4 regions of the Nocardioides sp. NPDC092400 genome follow, and region 2 is predicted to be linked to each of the others. Evidence: predicted binding sites of a transcription regulator. Region 2 holds the regulator's gene; each other region holds the start of a gene.
What was found. Region 2 encodes LexA, which represses DNA repair genes until DNA is damaged. Its sites were predicted from a motif close to TCGAACANNTGTTCGA; they were not measured.
Positions count from the first base shown of each region.

Region 1 (4,203 bases), on a different contig from region 2:
CGTAGCCGCGGTTGACCTCTGGCGGGGTGCGGTACTGCTTCTTGACCTCCAGCGGGAGGAAGAAGAACTCGTCGAGGGCCTCGGCGAACGCGTCGGTGACCGACGTCGGCACCCCGTGCCCGACGACCTGGACGAACCCGACGGTGCGGGCCGCCTCGTCGAAGGCGGCCGCGGCCGCCGCGCGCTCCGCGGCGGTGCCGTGACCGACGTACGCGCTGATGTCGACGGTGGGGACGTGGAAGTCGGTCACGAGGGTGCCTCCGAGGTGGTCGGTGCGTCGGGGGTGGCGGCCACCCGCTCCTCCACGATGGAGAGGAGGGCGGCCTTGTCGGTGTCGTCGAGCCAGCAGGCCTCGACGGCGTTGCGGGTGAAGGTCGCGAGCTGGTCGCGGCGGTGGCCCAGCGCGTGGGCGAGCACCCGGTAGTCGTGCGTGGGGTCGGTGCCGAACATCGGCGGGTCGTCGGAGTCGATCGTCACCAGCAGGCCGGCGTCGACCATCTCGGCGATCCTCCGGTGCGTGCCGTCACCGCTGCCGGAGTAGCGGCCGATGTCGCTGCTGACCGGGGTGCACGTGAACGGCACCCGCTCCTCGACGCAGCGGCGCGTGATCGCCGGGTCGTCGACGACGTGGTAGCCGTGGTCGATGCGGCTGCAGCCCAGCTCGTCGAGCAGCACCTCGACGTGGTGCGGCGGGCCGGACTCCGAGTGCGCCGTACGCCGGAGGCCGTGGCGCTCGGCGAGCCGGTAGGCCTCGACGAACCGGCCCGGGGGACCGTTGACCTCGGCGTAGTCCAGCCCGATCCCGAGCACCTCGTCGACCCGGTGGGCGACGACCTGCTCGACCAGCTCCACCGCCGCGCCGCCGCTGCGCTCGCGGCAGATGCCGACGACGAGGTTCGCACGGATCCCCGTGTCCGTCGCGGCGTCGCGGGCGCCGGCGAGGACGCCGTCGAGGATCGTCGGGTACGGCACGCCGGGGTGGCCCGGCGGGCTGAGGTGGATCTCGCGGTACAGCACGCCGTGGGCGGCCCCACCGGCCGTCAGCGACTCGTAGGTCACCCGGTGGAAGTCGTCCGCGTCGCGGATCAGCGACCCCACCACGTCGAGCACCCGCAGGAACTCCCCGAGGTCCTCGTAGCTGTGGTGGTCGTAGAGCTCCTCGGCCGACCGTTCCAAGGGCACGCCGTGCTTGCGCGCCAGGTCCGCCACCGTCTCCGGCGCGACGCTGCCGATCAGGTGGCAGTGCAGGCTGACCTTCGGCAGCGCCGCCACCATCGCGTCGATCGCCGGGTCCGCCGGCACGGGCGTCGAGTGGACGCTGGTCGCGAGGCTCACGGCGTTGACCGTAGGGCGCCGGTGTTACGCGGTTGTCACGCCTGGACGACAGCCAGGCCCTCCGCCGGTCGAGCAGCCGAGCGCCAGCGAGGCGTCGTCGAGACCCGGCGAGGTGCGAGCCTGGGCGGCTGCTGCTGGTCGAGCAGCCGAGCGCCAGCGAGGCGTCGTCGAGACCCGGTGAGATGCGCAGGGCCTCGCGTGCGCGCCTCCGGCTGCCGGGCCAGAGGTGGTTGGGGTGGGGGCAGCGACGGGAGGGGGTACGGCGGGTGGTCGCGGCTGTCTCCCGGCTGCCAGGTCGCCCTGCTGGTCGAGCAGCCGAGCGCCAGCGAGGCGTCGTCGAGACCCGGTGAGGTGCGCAGGGCCTCGGCTACCTCGTCGGCCGGCGAAAAGTCCCCGAACTCCTGGTCCACGATGTGGTCTGACCTGGGGAAACAGCACCGGGACTGTCGGTGGTCGGTGCTTGAGTGGACCCATGGCCAAAGACTCCCGACACAGCGCACACGTGGTGTCACGCGCCGTCGCGAAGTCCCACACCCGCCTCGACCGAGCACACGAGTCGCACCTGTGGTCGATGTCGGATGACGACGTCACCGCCACACTCCTCGAGGCTGCTCGCCTCCGCGCCCGCGTCGAGGCGCTCGAGCTCCGCCTCGCCGCGGAAGCCGACCGTCGTCACGCCGGCGAACGGGTCGGCGCAACCGACACCGCGTCCTGGTGGGCCGTCGAGACCCGCCAGTCGAGGCCCTGTGCGAAGCACCGGATGCGGCTGGCCGAGTCCCTCGACCGCCACAGCCCGACGGTCAGCGCTCTCGCCGACGGTGATGTGTCGGTCGACCACGCTCGCGTGATCACCGAGTGCCTCGACAAGCTCCCCGCCGACCTGGACGACCCGACCATCCCGCTCCGTGCGGAGCAGCACCTGCTGGCCGAGGCGCGGCACCGTGACCCCAAGGCGTTGCGGGTCCTGGCCAAGCACGTCCTCACCGTCGTCGCACCCGAGATCGGCGAGGCACACGACGCCCGCGCCCTGGAGGCCGAGGAGCGCCTGGCCCGGGAGACCGCGTGGCTGACCATGAGCCCCGACGGGCGCGGGTCGGTGGTCGGGAAGTTCAAGATCCCCGAACTGCACGGCGCGATGCTGAAGAAGACGCTCCTCGCCTTCGCCGCGCCGAAGCATCAGGCAGCCACCCAGGAAGCAGGCGCGCCCGAGCCGGGCGAGCGGCGCCCGTCGCCGGAGCGGATGGGTGACGCGTTCTGCGAGCTCCTCGAACGCCTCCCCACCACCTCGGTCCCGAAGCTCGGCGGGCTCAACGCCACCGTGGTGGTCACGATGGACATCGCCTCGCTCATGGGTGGTCTCGCACCCGGTGTCCTCGAAGACGGCGCCACCATCTCCGCAGCCACCGCACGGAGACTGGCTTGTGAGGCGGGCTTGGTCCCCGCCGTCCTCGGCAGCACGTCAGAGCTGCTCGACCTCGGCCGCACCACCCGCCTCTTCACCGGCGCCCAACGCAGAGGCTTGAACCTCACCCAGCCGACCTGCACCGCAGACGGCTGCGACTGGCCCGCCCACCTCTGCCACGCCCACCACGACCAACCCTGGTCCGCAGGCGGCGCGACCGACCTGACCAACGCCCGCAACCTCTGCCCCAGGCACCACGCCCGGATCCACGACCCGACCTACGAGACCACCCACCTGCCCGGCGGGAAGGTCGCCTTCCACCGCAGGACCTAGGCCGACCCGAGCGGCTCCCTCCTCCACCGCAACCACAGCGGTCGACCCCCGCCGACCGTGAGCCGTCAAGCAGCCGCGCCCAGGACCTCGACCACAGCGGCGCGCAACCACGCGACTCGAGAAAGAAGCCTCGAGCCGAGCCGACCCGGCGGCCCGACGACCACCCCCAGGCCCTGCGCACCTCACCGGGTCTCGACGACGCTCGCCAGGGCTCGCTGCTCGACCAGCGGCCGCAGCCCGGCGACCACCCCGACGCCCTGCGCACCTCACGGGGTCTCGACGACGCTCGCTAGCGCTCGCTGCTCGACCATCAGGAAGCCGGCCCGACGACCACCCCCAGGCCCTGCGCACCTCACCGGGTCTCGACGACGCTCGCTAGCGCTCGCTGCTCGACCAGCGGGCGCACCCCGAGGCACTGCGCACCTCACCGGGTCTCGACGACGCTCGCTGGCGCTCGCTGCTCGACCAACAGAAGGCCGGCGCTCGCTGCTCGACCAGCAGGGGCGGGTCTCGACGACGACCAGCGACTCAGGCGGAGGTGGCGGTGCGGCCGAAGCGGCTGAGGACGGCTGCCTCGACGAGCTGGGCGAGCAGGTAGAGCAGCAGGGCGGTGACGGTGACGGTGACGACGAGTGCCCAGACACGGGCGTTCTGCGAGCGGCTCGCGGCCGAGACCAAGGCGTACCCGATGCCCTTGCCGGTGGCGAGCCACTCGGCCAGCAGCGCTCCGGTGAGGGCGCCGGGCACGGCGATGCGGACGGAGGCGAAGAGCGCCGGCAGGGCGGACGGGAAGCCGACGCGCAGCAGCACCGTGGACGGCGAGCCGCCGTAGACGAGCACGAGGTCGCGCATCTGAGGGGTGACCGAGCGCAGGCCGAGCACGATGTTCACCAGCGCCGGGAAGAGCACGACGACGGCGCTCATGATCGCGACGACGGCGTACCCGCGGCCGACCAGCAGGATCAGGATCGGTGCCAGCGCGATCAGCGGGACGGTCTGCAGGACGAGGGCGACCGGCATGACCGCGCCCTCGAGGAAGCGGTACCGCACGATGGCCGCCGCGAGCAGGATCGCGGTGAGCATGCCGGCGGCGAAGCCGATCCCGGCGTCGGTGAGGGTCTGGGCGAGCAGCG
Region 1 covers NZ_JBFBFJ010000001.1:226,701-230,903, forward strand. Annotated here, with positions in the region: gene AB0N29_RS01115 (2-oxoglutarate and iron-dependent oxygenase domain-containing protein) at 1-250, opposite strand, end outside; gene add (adenosine deaminase) at 247-1,335, opposite strand; gene AB0N29_RS01125 (DUF222 domain-containing protein) at 1,907-3,070, shown strand; gene AB0N29_RS01130 (ABC transporter permease subunit) at 3,599-4,203, opposite strand, start outside.
Region 1: the regulator LexA is predicted to act here: its motif matches at 1,729-1,744, upstream of AB0N29_RS01125 (DUF222 domain-containing protein).

Region 2 (4,203 bases):
GACCTTCCTGGCCCACGACGCGCTCGCCCGGTGCCTGCCGCTCGTGCGCCAGTGGACGCACACCACCGTGCACTTCTTCCTGTCCTGCGCCGGGCGGGCCAGCAGGCGGCCGGCCGCGGCCCGGTCGGCGGGCGCCAGCGCCGGCCGCGCCATGCGCAGCTGCCGCAGGGCCTCGGTAGCGTCCCGGCCGTCCCCGGCCAGGGCGGACCGCGCGGCGGCGAGGCTGCGCGCGGCGGTGACGGTGCCCGGGGCGAGGAGGGCGGAGGAGTCCTGCGCCCCCGCGCGCTCGGCGTCCGGGCGCCCGTCCGGGGCCTCGGCGGTGGCGGTGGTGACCCCCGTGAGCGTGGACAGCCCGGTCGCGAGGACGAGGGCGAGGGCGGCCAGGGGACGTGCGCGACGCATGGGTTCTCCCGGGATGCTCGGCGGTGGCCGGGGGGTCACCGACCGGGGCGCTCCCCGGAGGTCTCGAGGTCAGCGCTCAGCCAACCGCAGGCTCGTGCTGCTCCGCATGACCCGTCGGGACCATCTTCTCCGGGGCGGCCGGCGCGGGGTCCGGTCGCTCACGCCGGCGCTCCACGAGCCGGCCCAGCCGTGCCGAGACCAGGAACCCCAGGCCGATCACCAGCCACCCGGCGAGAGCGTCGAGGACCCAGTGGTTGCCGGTGCCGACGATGACGACCGCGGTGATGAGGGCGTGGCCCCAACCCAGGCCGCGGACCCAGTGGCGGCGGGCGTGCTGCTGGACGACCACCGCCACCCACAGCGCCCAGCCGGCGTGCAGGGAGGGGAAGGCCGCGAGCTGGTTCGTCAGCCCGCCCAGGCCCTTGGGCGCCGATGCCTCGGACCCCCACCAGCCGTCGGCCGCGTGCAGGGACAGGACGTCGACGTACCCGTCGACGAAGCGTGGGGGAGCGGTCGGCAGCAGGAGGTAGAGCGCCAGGCCGATCAGGGTGGCCGCCACCAGTGCGCGCCGGGCCGGCACGTAGCGCCGCTCGCCGAGGCGGTAGAGCCACACCAGCGCGATCGCGGTGACCACGTAGTGGGCGGTGGCGTACCAGTAGCTGGAGAGCAGGCCGAGGACCCGCGTGTCGACGAAGAACTGGTTGAGGGAGGCCTCCCAGTGCAGGCCGATGAGCCGCTCCACGTCGAGCAGCTCGCGTGCCCGGGTGAGCGCGGGGCCCAGGGCGTCGTCGGCGAACAGCCGGGACCCGCTGTAGACGACGTAGAGGGTCAGGATGAGCGCCAGCTCGGCCACGCCACGCCGCAGGCGCGGGTGCCTCGTGGTGCTGCTGGGGAGACTCACGGCTCCAACATTGCCGTATCCCACCCCCGAGAAGCATCCGGCTTACCCCCGAGTCGCCCCCCGTTTGCCCATTCTTGGGGGTGAGGCGCCACCCGACCGGGCCTTTTCTCCCGGATCAGCCCCCGCCGCGGTCCGGTAGGGCCCGGGACCGGCGGTGCGCTCAGACGCGCCGCAGGACCGCGGTGACCTTGCCCAGGATGGTCGCGTGCGTGCCGTCGATGGGGTCGTACGCCGCGTTGTGCGGCAGCAGCCACACCTGGCCGTCCTTGCGCTGGAAGGTCTTCACCGTCGCCTCGCCGTCGATCATCGCGGCCACGATCTCGCCGTTGTTCGCCGTCGGCTGCTGCCGGATGACGACGTAGTCGCCGTTGCAGATCGCGGCGTCGACCATCGAGTCGCCGGCGACCTCGAGCAGGAACAGCTGGCCGTCGCCGACCAGCTGCTTGGGCAGCGGGAAGACGTCCTCGACGCGCTCCTCGGCGAGGATCGGGCCGCCGGCCGCGATCCGGCCGACCATCGGGACGTACTGCGCCTCGGGCAGCACGTCGCCCACGCCCGTCTCGTCGACCGAGGCCTCCTCACCGCTGGACATCGCGCGCCGTGCCGCCATCACCTCGGGCAGGAACACCTCGAGCGCCCGCGGGCGGTGCGGGTCGCGCTTGAGGAAGCCCTTCTCCTCGAGGACCTTGAGCTGGTGAGCCACGCTCGAGGAGCTGGTCAGGCCCACCGCGTCGCCGATCTCGCGCATGCTCGGCGGGTAGCCGCGGCCCTCGATGCTGTCGCGGATGTGGGCGAGGATCCGGGTCTGACGAGGGGTCAGGCCGGTCACGTCGGGTGCGCCGTCGGGCAGCTCGGAGACCTTGGGACCGGGGTTCTTCGCCATGGGTGGAGTGCCTTCCGGGGTGCGCGAGGACGAGGGGTGCTGCTGGCAGCACGGTAGAGCCTCCGCGGGCCGTGTTCAAACACCTGTTCGAAGGTGTGTCGCGCGGTGGGCGCCCGGCCCGGGCCGCTGCTTGGATGCGTGCATGGAACCCACCAGCTGTGTCGTCACCGGAGCGGCCCGCGGCATCGGCCGCGGTATCGCCGAGCTCATGGTCGCGCGCGGGCACCGCGTCGTGGTCACCGACATCGACGCCGAGGGCGCGGCGCGCACCGCGGCCGAGATCGGCGCCGCCGAGGGCCTCGGCCAGGACGTCCGCGACGCCGCCTCGCACACCGCCGCTGCCGAGGCGGCCGCGCGGCACGGCGCGCTCGTGGCGTGGTTCGCCAACGCCGGCGTGGGTGACGACGGGAAGCTCGCGGACCTGACCGACGAGCAGGTCCGCCGCCTCGTCGAGGTCAACCTGCTCGGCGCCGTCTGGAGCACCCGCGCGGCGCTCGCCGCGTTCGGCCCGCGCGGCGGCGACCTGGTCCTCACCGCGTCCCTCTCGGGCCTGGGTCCCGTCCCCGGCCTCTCCCTGTACGCCGCGACCAAGGCCGCGGTCGTCTCGCTCGCCTCCTCGGTCGCCCTCGAGGCGCCGCGGGGTGTGCGGGTGCACGCCCTGTGCCCCGACGGCGTGGCCACCGACATGGTCGCCGCGATGCGCGAGGACGGGATGGGCAAGCAGCTCGTCGCCTCGGGAGGCCGGATGCTGGGCGTGGCGGAGACCGCGCAGGCGGCCGTCGACCTGGTCGGGTCCCGCCGGGTCCTGCGGACCCTCCCCGGGTGGCGTGGTGCCGCGATGCGCGTCGGCCAGCTCGCCCCCTCGGTGTCCGGGCCGGCGCTCGCGGTCTTCGCGGCCCAGGGCAGGCGCCGGCTGCGGTAGTCGCCGGGGAGGCAGGTCGGTTCCTTCGAACATTTGTTCGCCCAGGTCCTTGAACTGTTCGAACACGTGCTCTACGGTCGTACACATGTTCGATCGAACGTCTGCTCGATCGTCAACCGGGCCAGCCACTGTCGGTGGCCGCGGTTAGACATCTGCTCAGACCGAGATCGACACGACCCGAGGCTGACCGCCACTTCCCCAGGAGGTCCCCATGAGCACCATCACCGCCACCCCCACCGCCCTGCCGCGCACGACCGGCAGCACCCGCCGCTCCGGCCAGGTGCGGCTCACCCGCCGGGGCCGGCTCGTGGTGTTCCTCCTGGCGCTCGCGATCGTGCTCGGCCTCGGCCTGGCCATCGCGGCAGGCTCGGTGGCCACCGACGAGGCCGGCACCCCCGAGCCGACCCGCGTGGTGATGGTCGGCACCGGCCAGACCCTGTGGGGGATCGCCGCCGACCTCGCCGAGGACGGCGAGGTGCGCGAGATGATGACCCACATCGAGCGGCTGAACGCCCTCGACTCCGCGGTGCTCGCCGCGGGCCAGCGCCTCATCGTCCCGGTGCAGTAAGGCACTCGCCAGCACCGACACAGACGTCGCCAGCCGCTTCGACCCCGGCTGGCGATCCGGGGAAGACAGGGGCGGGGCCGTTCGCGGCCCCGCCCCTGCGGCGTCTCCGGACGCGCTCGCCGGCGCGGCCGCGGAAGTTTCAGCGGCCAGCCGATGAAGCTCCCGGTTGGCCGCTGAAACTTCATCGGCCAACCGACAGGTTCAGCGGCCGGCCGATGGAATGTCGCCCGCCGGGACCGCTCGACGACGCCCACTCAACAAGATCGAGCAGGCTCGACCCGTCCGGGAGCGGCTCGGCGAGCGGGTCAGCGAGCGGCGCGCCGCCCGCCGGGAGCGGCGGGCTGCTGCTGCTCCGACCGCGGCTCGCGGGAGGCCGGGGGAGAGGTGATGCCGAGCTCGCGGAGCAGTCGGGCGACGAGCATCAGTCCGACGAACAGGCAGGCGACGGCACCGACCGAGGCCAGGGCGAGGAAGGCCCACGCGCCGGACTCGCCGCCACGCGCGGTCGCGCCGAAGTCGATCGCGGC
Region 2 covers NZ_JBFBFJ010000002.1:858,081-862,283, forward strand. Annotated here, with positions in the region: gene AB0N29_RS11600 (MXAN_6640 family putative metalloprotease) at 1-402, opposite strand, end outside; gene AB0N29_RS11605 (phosphatase PAP2 family protein) at 479-1,303, opposite strand; gene lexA (transcriptional repressor LexA) at 1,464-2,186, opposite strand; gene AB0N29_RS11615 (SDR family oxidoreductase) at 2,329-3,108, shown strand; gene AB0N29_RS11620 (LysM peptidoglycan-binding domain-containing protein) at 3,320-3,676, shown strand; gene AB0N29_RS11625 (hypothetical protein) at 3,982-4,203, opposite strand, start outside.

Region 3 (4,203 bases), on a different contig from region 2:
ACGCCTAGCCCCAGCCCGACGGTCGAGCCGACCAGGCCGAGCACGAGCGCCTCGAGCTGGACCGACCAGGTGACCTGCCGCTTGGACGCACCGAGCGCCCGCAGCAGCGCCAGCTCGCGGCTGCGCTGGGCGACGAGGATCGAGAAGGTGTTGACGATGAGGAACGAGCCGACGACCAGCGCGATGCCGGCGAAGATCAGCAGGAAGGTGGTCAGGAACGAGACCGCCTCGAGCAGGTCCGAGGCGGCCTCGTCGGCGGCGTCGTCGCCGGTGACCGCCTCGACGCCCGCGGGCAGCACCTCGCGGACGCGCTCGGCGAGCTCCTCCTGGGAGACGCCGTCCTCGGCGGTCACCCAGATGTCGTTGTAGGCGTCCGCACCCTCGAGGAAGAGCTCCTGCGCGGTCGCGGTGTCGAACTGCGCGAGCGTGGCGCCGTTGAGCGAGCCACCCTCGGCGAACTCGGCGATGCCGACCAGCTCCGCGTCGAGGTTGAGCCGGTCGGTCGAGGTCACGAACGGCACGTCGTCGCCGATGCCGTAGCCGGCCCTCTCGGCGGTCCGTGCGTCGAGGACCACCTCGCCGGACCGCTCGGGCGCGCGACCCTCCTGGATCGTCAGCCCGGTGAGGCCGTGGCCGGCGGGCGCGTCGTTCCAGTTGCCGCCGAGGGCGGGCGGGCCGAGACCGCCGACGACCTTGCCGTCGGTGTCGACGACGAAGACGCCGACCGCCTCGACGTTGCCGTCGGCACGGGCCGCTCCCTCGACCTCGGCGAGCTCGTCGACGAGCGCGGCCGGCAGCGTCTGCGTGGACGGCGCCCCCTGGCTCGTCGTACCGCCCTCGGGCTGGACCACGACGTCCCCGACGGTGGAGGCGAAGAGCGCGGTGAAGCTGCGCCCCAGGGTGTCGGAGAAGACCAGTGAGCCGGCCACGAAGGCGACGCCGAGGACGATGGCGAAGGTGCTCATCAGCAGGCGCAGCTTGCGCCCGAGCAGGCTCTTCAGCGCGGCGCGGATCATGCCGGCGCACTCATCCGCGCCATGACCTCGAGCACCTGCTCGCGGTCGGGGTGCCGCAGCTCGTCGACCACGCGGCCGTCGGCGAGGAAGACCACCCGGTCGGTGTACGCCGCGGCGACCGGGTCGTGGGTCACCATGACGACCGTCTGCCCACCGGCGAAGCCACCGGCCCCGGTGACGCTGCGCCGCAGCAGCTCGAGCACCTCGGCGCCCGAGCGCGAGTCGAGGTTGCCGGTCGGCTCGTCGGCGAAGACGATCCGGGGCCGGTTCACCAGCGCCCGGGCCACGGCCACCCGCTGCTGCTGACCGCCCGAGAGCTCGCTGGGCTTGTGGTGCAGCCGGTCGCCGAGCCCGACGGTCGCCACCACCGTGTCGTGCCACTCGCGGTCCGGGCGGCGGCCGGCGATCGACAGCGGGAGCACGATGTTCTCCCCCGCGGTGAGCGTCGGCACCAGGTTGAAGGACTGGAAGACGAAGCCGATCTCGTCGCGGCGCAGCCGGGTCAGCGCCTTGTCCCCCATCGTCGTCAGGTCGTGGTCACCGATGAGCACCTGGCCGGCGTCGGCGGTGTCGAGGCCGGCGCAGCAGTGCATGAGCGTGGACTTCCCCGACCCGCTGGGTCCCATCACCGCGGTGAACTCCCCGGCCGCCAGGTCGAGCGAGACGTCGTCCAGCGCGCGCACCTGTGCCGGGCCGGTCCCGTAGGTCTTGGTCAGGTGGCGGACGCTGGCTGCCGGCGAGGTCATGCACCCACGATCGCCGACCGCACCGACACCGCGCCACCGGGATGGACCCGGGCCTCCCCCGGGGCTCCCGGCACTCCGGCCCGGGGCGTCTGGACCCTTGCCCGTCGAACACGCGTTCGATAGCCTGGGGACGTGGACTTCCAGACCTCCCTCTTCGCCGCGGAGGCCCCTGACCAGGGGTCGCTGCTGGCGTCGTTGGCGCGGGCGGAGCGGATGCCGCTGACGCGCGGCGCCTGGGTCGACGTCTGCCGCGCCTGGCTGCCGGAGCCCGACGAGGTGTTCGGCACGCTCGTCACCGACGTGCCCTGGCGGGCCGACAAGCGCCAGATGTACGACCGCGTGGTCGACGTGCCGCGGCTGCTCCACACCTACCTGGTCGGCGACGAGCTGCCCCACCGCGTCCTCGCCGAGGCCCGGGAGGCGCTCAGCGAGCACTACCTGCCCGAGCTGGGCGAGCCGTTCCGCACCGCCGGGTGCTGCTACTACCGCGACGGCCGGGACAGCGTGGCCTGGCACGGCGACACGATCGGCCGCGGATCGACGCGCGACACCATGGTCGCGATCGTCTCGGTCGGCGACCCGCGACGGCTCCAGCTGCGGCCGCGCGGTGGCGGGGACTCGATGTCGATCGAGATGGGCCACGGCGACCTGGTGGTGATGGGCGGGTCCTGCCAGCGCACCTGGGAGCACGCGGTGCCGAAGGTGGCGTCGGCCGGGCCGCGCATCTCCGTGCAGTTCCGGCCCCTCAACGTCTTCTGACCCAAACCGGCGTGCCCGGCGGCGGGGCCCGCTGGAAGACTCGGCCTCCTCATGAACAGCTCGAACCGCTCCCCCCGCCTCACCCTGTCCTCCTTCTGGCACGACCTGCCCCGCGAGGGGAAGCTGCTGCTCTCCGTGGTCGTGCTGGAGTTCCTCGGCACCGGCCTCGTGCTGCCGTTCCACGTCGTCTACCTCAACGAGGTCCGCGGGATCGCGCTCAGCGACGTCGGCCTGCTGCTGGCGGTGCCGCCGCTGGTGGGGCTCCTGGTGGTCGGGCCCACCGGGTCCGCGATCGACCGGTTCGGCGCCCGCCGCATCCTCATGGGCACGCTCGTCCTGCTGGTCGCCGGCAACGTGCTGCTGGCGACCGCGACCAGCATCGGCACGGCGGCGGTGGCGCTGTCGCTGACCGGCATCGCCTTCGGCGTCTCGTGGCCGGCCTCGCAGAGCCTGATCGCGGCGGTCGTCCCGCGCGACCTGCGCCAGCGGTACTTCGGGGTCAACTTCACCCTGCTCAACCTGGGCATCGGGATCGGCGGCATCGTCGGTGGCGTCGTGGTCGACGTCGACCGCGCCGCGACGTTCGAGGGCATCTACCTCGCCGACGCCGCCAGCTACCTGCCGGCGCTGTTCCTGCTGGCCGTGCCGCTGCGGCACGTCGCCGGCCGCCCCGAGCACGACGAGGCCGTGGCCCAGGAGCCGGCGTCGTACCTCGCGGTGCTGCGCCGACCGGCCGTCGCGTCGCTGATGGTCCTCGGGTTCTCCGCCTCGTTCGTCGGCTACGCCCAGCTCAACGCAGGCATGCCGGCGTACGCCCGGGCGGTCGGCGAGGTCTCCACCCAGGGCCTGGGCATCGCCTTCGCCGCCAACACCCTGGTCATCGTGGTGCTGCAGCTGGTGGTGCTGCAGCGGATCGAGGGCCGCCGGCGGACCCGGGTCATCGCGGTGATGGCTGCCCTGTGGGCGTTCGCCTGGCTGCTGCTCGGCGGCTCCGGGCTGGTGCCGGGCACGGTCGGCGCGACGGTCCTGGTCGCGGCGTGCGCCTCGGTGTTCGCGCTCGGCGAGACGCTGCTGCAGCCGACGATCCCGGCGCTGGTCAACGACCTGGCGCCCGACCACCTGCGGGGCCGCTACAACGCCCTGAGCTCGGGTGCCTTCCAGGGGGCGCAGGTCATCGCACCGCCGGTGTCGGGCTTCCTGATCGGGCACTCGCTCGGCGACGCGTACGTCGGCCTGCTCGTCGTCGGCTGCGTCGCCGTCGCGCTGCTCGCCGTCACCCGCGTCGAGCGGCAGCTGCCGCCGGGGGTGAACGGCGTGCGGGTGCCGGCCCCCGTCGAGGAGCCGACACCCACCGCGCGGGTCAGCGGCGCCGTCGACGGTTGAGCAGCACCAGCAGCCCCAGGACGAGCAGGCCGGCCCCGGCCTGCTTGCCGTAGGACCTCAGCAGCACCGGGAGCACCGCCGCGCCCATGTCCAGCGCGTCGGTCCCGCCGCCGGCCGACGGGCCCACGGCGGGCGCCGGGCGAGGCGCCGCGGGAGCGGGTCCGGCGTCCGAGACCACCGGGGCCACCTCGTCGGCCGCGACCCCGTCCGTGGCCCCCGGCGCCGCCACGGCCTGGGCGGCGGACACCTCGGCGGGGGTCGGCGGCGTCTCGGCGGCGTCCCCGGCAGGTGCCGGGTCG
Region 3 covers NZ_JBFBFJ010000003.1:108,682-112,884, reverse strand. Annotated here, with positions in the region: gene AB0N29_RS12285 (FtsX-like permease family protein) at 1-1,016, opposite strand, end outside; gene AB0N29_RS12280 (ABC transporter ATP-binding protein) at 1,013-1,762, opposite strand; gene AB0N29_RS12275 (alpha-ketoglutarate-dependent dioxygenase AlkB) at 1,976-2,521, shown strand; gene AB0N29_RS12270 (MFS transporter) at 2,573-3,904, shown strand; gene AB0N29_RS12265 (SRPBCC family protein) at 3,882-4,203, opposite strand, start outside.
Region 3: the regulator LexA is predicted to act here: its motif matches at 1,867-1,882, upstream of AB0N29_RS12275 (alpha-ketoglutarate-dependent dioxygenase AlkB).

Region 4 (4,203 bases), on a different contig from region 2:
GCAGCGCCTTGGACCGGGTGAGGGTGGTGAAGTCGGTGTAGCGGACGGTGAGCACCACCGTGCGTCCGGCCACTCCGCCGGCGCGCAGCCGCCGCGTGACCCTCTCCGCCAGGGCGAGCACCTCGCGCAGGACGTCCGCACGGGCGGTCAGGTCCCGGGCGAACGTCCGCTGGGCGCCCATCGAGCGGTCCGGCTCCTGGGGGCCGCGCCGCTCGTGGAGCTGCGAGCGGTCGCGACCCCAAGCGAGCACCTGCAGCTGGCGAGCGGCCGCCGTCCCGACCGCGCCACGTATCTCCTCGAAGGGTGCGTGGGCGAGCTGGCGGACCGTGGTGAGGCCGATCCGCCGGAGCTTGCGGGCGGTGCTGTCGCCCACGCCGTAGAGCTCACCGACGTCGAGGCCGTGCAGGAAGTCGACGACCTCCTCCGGCGGCACCACGACCACACCGTCGGGCTTGGCCCGGCGGCTGGCCAGCTTGGCCACCGAGACCGTCGGGGCGACGCCGGCGGAGCAGGTGATGCGCTGCTCCTCCTGCACCGTCGCCCGGACCAGCTCCGCGATCGTCCGCGGCGAGCCGAGCAGCCGCGTCGACCCGCGCACGTCGAGGAACGCCTCGTCGAGCGAGGCCATCTCCACCAGCGGCGTGACCCGCCGGAAGATCTCGCGCAGTGCCGTGGAGACCGACGAGAACGCCGCGTGGTCGCCGGGCACCGACACCAGTTGCGGGCAGAGGCGCCGTGCACGCACCCCCGGCATCCCGCCGCGCACGCCGTAGGCGCGGGCGGCGTAGTTGGCCGAGAGGACCACGCCGCGGTGGCCGCCACCGACCGCGGCCGGGACGTCCTGGAGGTCGGGCCGCTCCCGGAGCGCCACCGAGGCGAAGAACGCGTCCATGTCGACGTGGAGGATCGGGCAGTCCCACGACCGGTCGTCCCCGGCGGCGCCGCCGCCGGCGGGTCCGCCCACCGTCCCGCTCACCGCGCTCCGGCCCGCGCGGGCGCCGGCCGGCGGGCGTCAGCGAGCGAGCAGGTGCAGCTGCGTGGCGAGCGGGAGGTACTCCGGGCGGGCCGCGACGGCCTGCTCGAGGTCGACGAGCGCACCGGCGGCGCCGGGCTCGAGGTCCAGCAACGAGCCGGGGACGAGGTCGGCGAAGACGCGGACGCCGTGGACCGAGGCCACCTCGAAGCCGGCGTCCTCGAGCAGGGCACCGACCTCGTCGCGGGTGAACCGGCTCCCGGACCGGCCGGCCGGGGCGCCGGTCGTCGCGCCCTCGTCGAGCATGGCCAGGGCCTGCTGGAAGTGGCCGGCCATCGCCCGCGCCACGACCGCGGCGTGCCGCTGGGCGACGAGCAGGCTGAGCGTGCCCCCGGGCCGCAGCACGGCACGCAGGCTCCGCAGCGCGGCCGCGGGGTCCTCGACGACCTCGAGGACACCGTGGCAGAGCACGACGTCGGCGGCGTCGGCGCCGGTGACGTCGACCAGGGTCGAGAGGTCGCCCTGCTGGGCCGCCACCTCCACCCCGAGCTCGCGGGCACGTCGGCCGAGCGAGGCCAGGGCGTCGGGACTGGGGTCGACCACCGTGACCCGGTGGCCCTGCTCGGCGACGCGGACGGCGAAGCCGCCGGTGCCGCCGCCGATGTCCAGCACGTCGAGCGGGCCGCCGCCGAGCACCGGGCGCAACGCCGACCAGACGACCGCCGTGCGCGCGGCTCCGCGCCTCTCGCTGGGGCGGTCCCGCTCGCTGGGTCGGTCGCCGGGACGCTCGGTGACGGGCATGGCGCCCAGCCTAGGGCCACCGGGTGCTCACCCCACCCGGCGCACGACGTGCACCTGGACCGGCGCGTGCGGCACCAGCCCGAGCGCCTGCTCGACCACGGCGAGGAACCGGTCGGAGTCGCGCACGAGGTCGTCGGCCTCCCGCTCGGTCACGGCGCGGCGCGAGCCGGCCTCGGCCGCCGCCCGCTTCGCGGCACCGGCCGCGAAGAACCGCGCCCACTCCTCCAGCTCGGGAGCGACCTCGGTCAGCAGCACCCAGGCGTTCTTCTGGGGGCGCCGCCGGGCCGGCGCCGGCCGGGCGCGGGCCGCCAGCAGGGCGGCGGCTGCGCGGAGCGCGGCGACGTGGGCGTGGGCGTAGCGCTCGGTGACCTCGGTCGCGGCGATCGCCTCGCTCAGCGACTCCGCGGACCGGGCCAGGTAGGCGTGGGTGGTCGCCGGCAGGGCGTAGGGGTTGGGCTGCTCCAGGGGGGACGGCACGACAGCCTCACTCCCCCGCACGGGCGCCGGCGGCGACGAGCTGCCACCGGCCCGCTCGCAGGTCGTGGGCCAGCTCGAAGACGCCGCCGCCGGCGAGGTCGTCCGCCCCGGCCGCCTGGTCGAGCCGTCCGCGGCCGGCGGCGACCCGCCACAGCTCGCGGCGCGGGAGCTCCTGGCTCCGCCGCTCCAGCACCTCGCGCACCTTCCACAGCCGGCCGCGCCACAGGAACTGCGCGGGACCACCCCGCGCCGCCTGCGCCTCACCCGGCGGGCCGTCGAGCCCGCCCTCCCCGGTCCGCACCTCGACGGGGTCGTCGTACCGCACCACTCTCGCCTCGCTCCTCGGGCTCGCGCCCGGCTCCGTCGACCCCACGACCCCGGACGTCGCGACCCGGCGGGGACGGGGGTCGAGGTCGCCCCCGCCGGTCGTTCGAACAGATGTTCGAACACGACGAAGGTACACCGCGGCACCGACAGGTCGTCAAGACCCGCCGGTGGGGCGTGGACCGCGCCGGCTTCCGGCCGGGCTCCGGTCGGACTGCGGCCGGGCTCGAGCGAGCTGCCGGGAGGGCTCCCGCGCGGCGGGTCAGACGTGCGTGTCGGCGGGCGCGCGGCTCCCGCGCACGAAGCGCGAGGTCTCGGGGCTCCAGAGGAGGTACAGCAGTGCCGCGTCGACCACGATGGAGACCACCGCGGCGAGCACGAAGGGCAGCGGCGGCTCGGTGCGCAGCCCGGCCAGGGTCGCGATCGCGGCCATCAGCACGACCAGCGCGAGGGAGTGGCGGGCCCAGTTGGCGCCGCCACGCAGGAACGGCACCAGGGTGGCGACCAGACCCACGAACACGATGAGGAGCACCACCGCGACCGGGACGAAGGCGGGCTGCTCGATGTCGGCGTCGACCGGGTGGCCCGCGGACCAGGAGTCGAGGAGGTCGTCGCGCAGCACGACGGTGAGCACCGCCACCAGGACGGCCAGGCCGAGCAGCACGAGGAGCAGCTGCACCGCGCGACGGACCGACGTGGGCTGGGCTGTCATGCGGGCTCCTCGGGCGGGACGGGCGCGTGCGGACGGGCTGGCCGTGCGGGCCGGGCGCGGACCGGTGCTGGTGCCCTAGGGTCGCGCCATGACGACCGAGCACCCCTCGATCACACGCTTCCGCGAGGAGCACGCACGCCGCGGGGGCACGGGCGACGTCGTCATTCTGCCCGACTCCGTCCACACCGCGGCACTGGCCGCCGAGGCGCTCGGCTGCGAGGTCGGTGCCATCGCCAACAGCCTGGTGTTCGAGGCCGAGGGCGAGCCCGTGCTCGTGCTGACCTCGGGGGCGCACCGGGTCGACACCGCCAAGGTGGCCGCGACCGTCGGCGTGCCGCGGCTGCGGCGCGCGAGCGCGGAGCTGGTCCGCGCCGCCACGGGCCAGGTGATCGGTGGTGTCTCCCCCATCGGCCACCCCGCGCCGGTGCCGACCTACCAGGACCGCTGGCTGCGCCGGCACCCCGTGGTCTGGGCGGCGGCGGGCCACCCCGCCGCGGTGTTCTCGACGACGTACGACGAGCTGCAGGCGCTGACCGGCGCGACCGAGATCGACGTGGAGTGAGGAGCGCGATGGGCATCGAGATCTGGCTGAACCCCGCGTGCACGAAGTGCCGCACCGCCGTCGCCGAGCTGGACGCGGCCGGCGCCGACTACACCGTGCGCCGCTACCTCGACGACCCGCCGACGCCCGAGGAGCTGCGTGCGGTGGTGGACCGGCTGGGGCTGGAGCCGTGGGACGTCGCCCGGCCGAAGGAGACCCGGGAGGCCGGGATCGACCTGCCGCGCGAGCCCGCGAGCCGTGACGCCTGGCTCCGGGCGCTCGCCGCCCACCCGCGCGCGATCCAGCGGCCGATCCTCACCGCCTCGGACGGCACCACCGTCGTGGGCCGCGACCCCGGGTCGCTGGGTCGTGTGA
Region 4 covers NZ_JBFBFJ010000001.1:863,661-867,863, reverse strand. Annotated here, with positions in the region: gene dinB (DNA polymerase IV) at 1-976, opposite strand, end outside; gene AB0N29_RS04300 (methyltransferase domain-containing protein) at 1,013-1,774, opposite strand; gene AB0N29_RS04295 (SAV_6107 family HEPN domain-containing protein) at 1,802-2,251, opposite strand; gene AB0N29_RS04290 (DUF6504 family protein) at 2,259-2,576, opposite strand; gene AB0N29_RS04285 (hypothetical protein) at 2,838-3,287, opposite strand; gene AB0N29_RS04280 (YbaK/EbsC family protein) at 3,376-3,849, shown strand; gene AB0N29_RS04275 (ArsC/Spx/MgsR family protein) at 3,858-4,203, shown strand, end outside.
Region 4: the regulator LexA is predicted to act here: its motif matches at 2,682-2,697, upstream of AB0N29_RS04290 (DUF6504 family protein).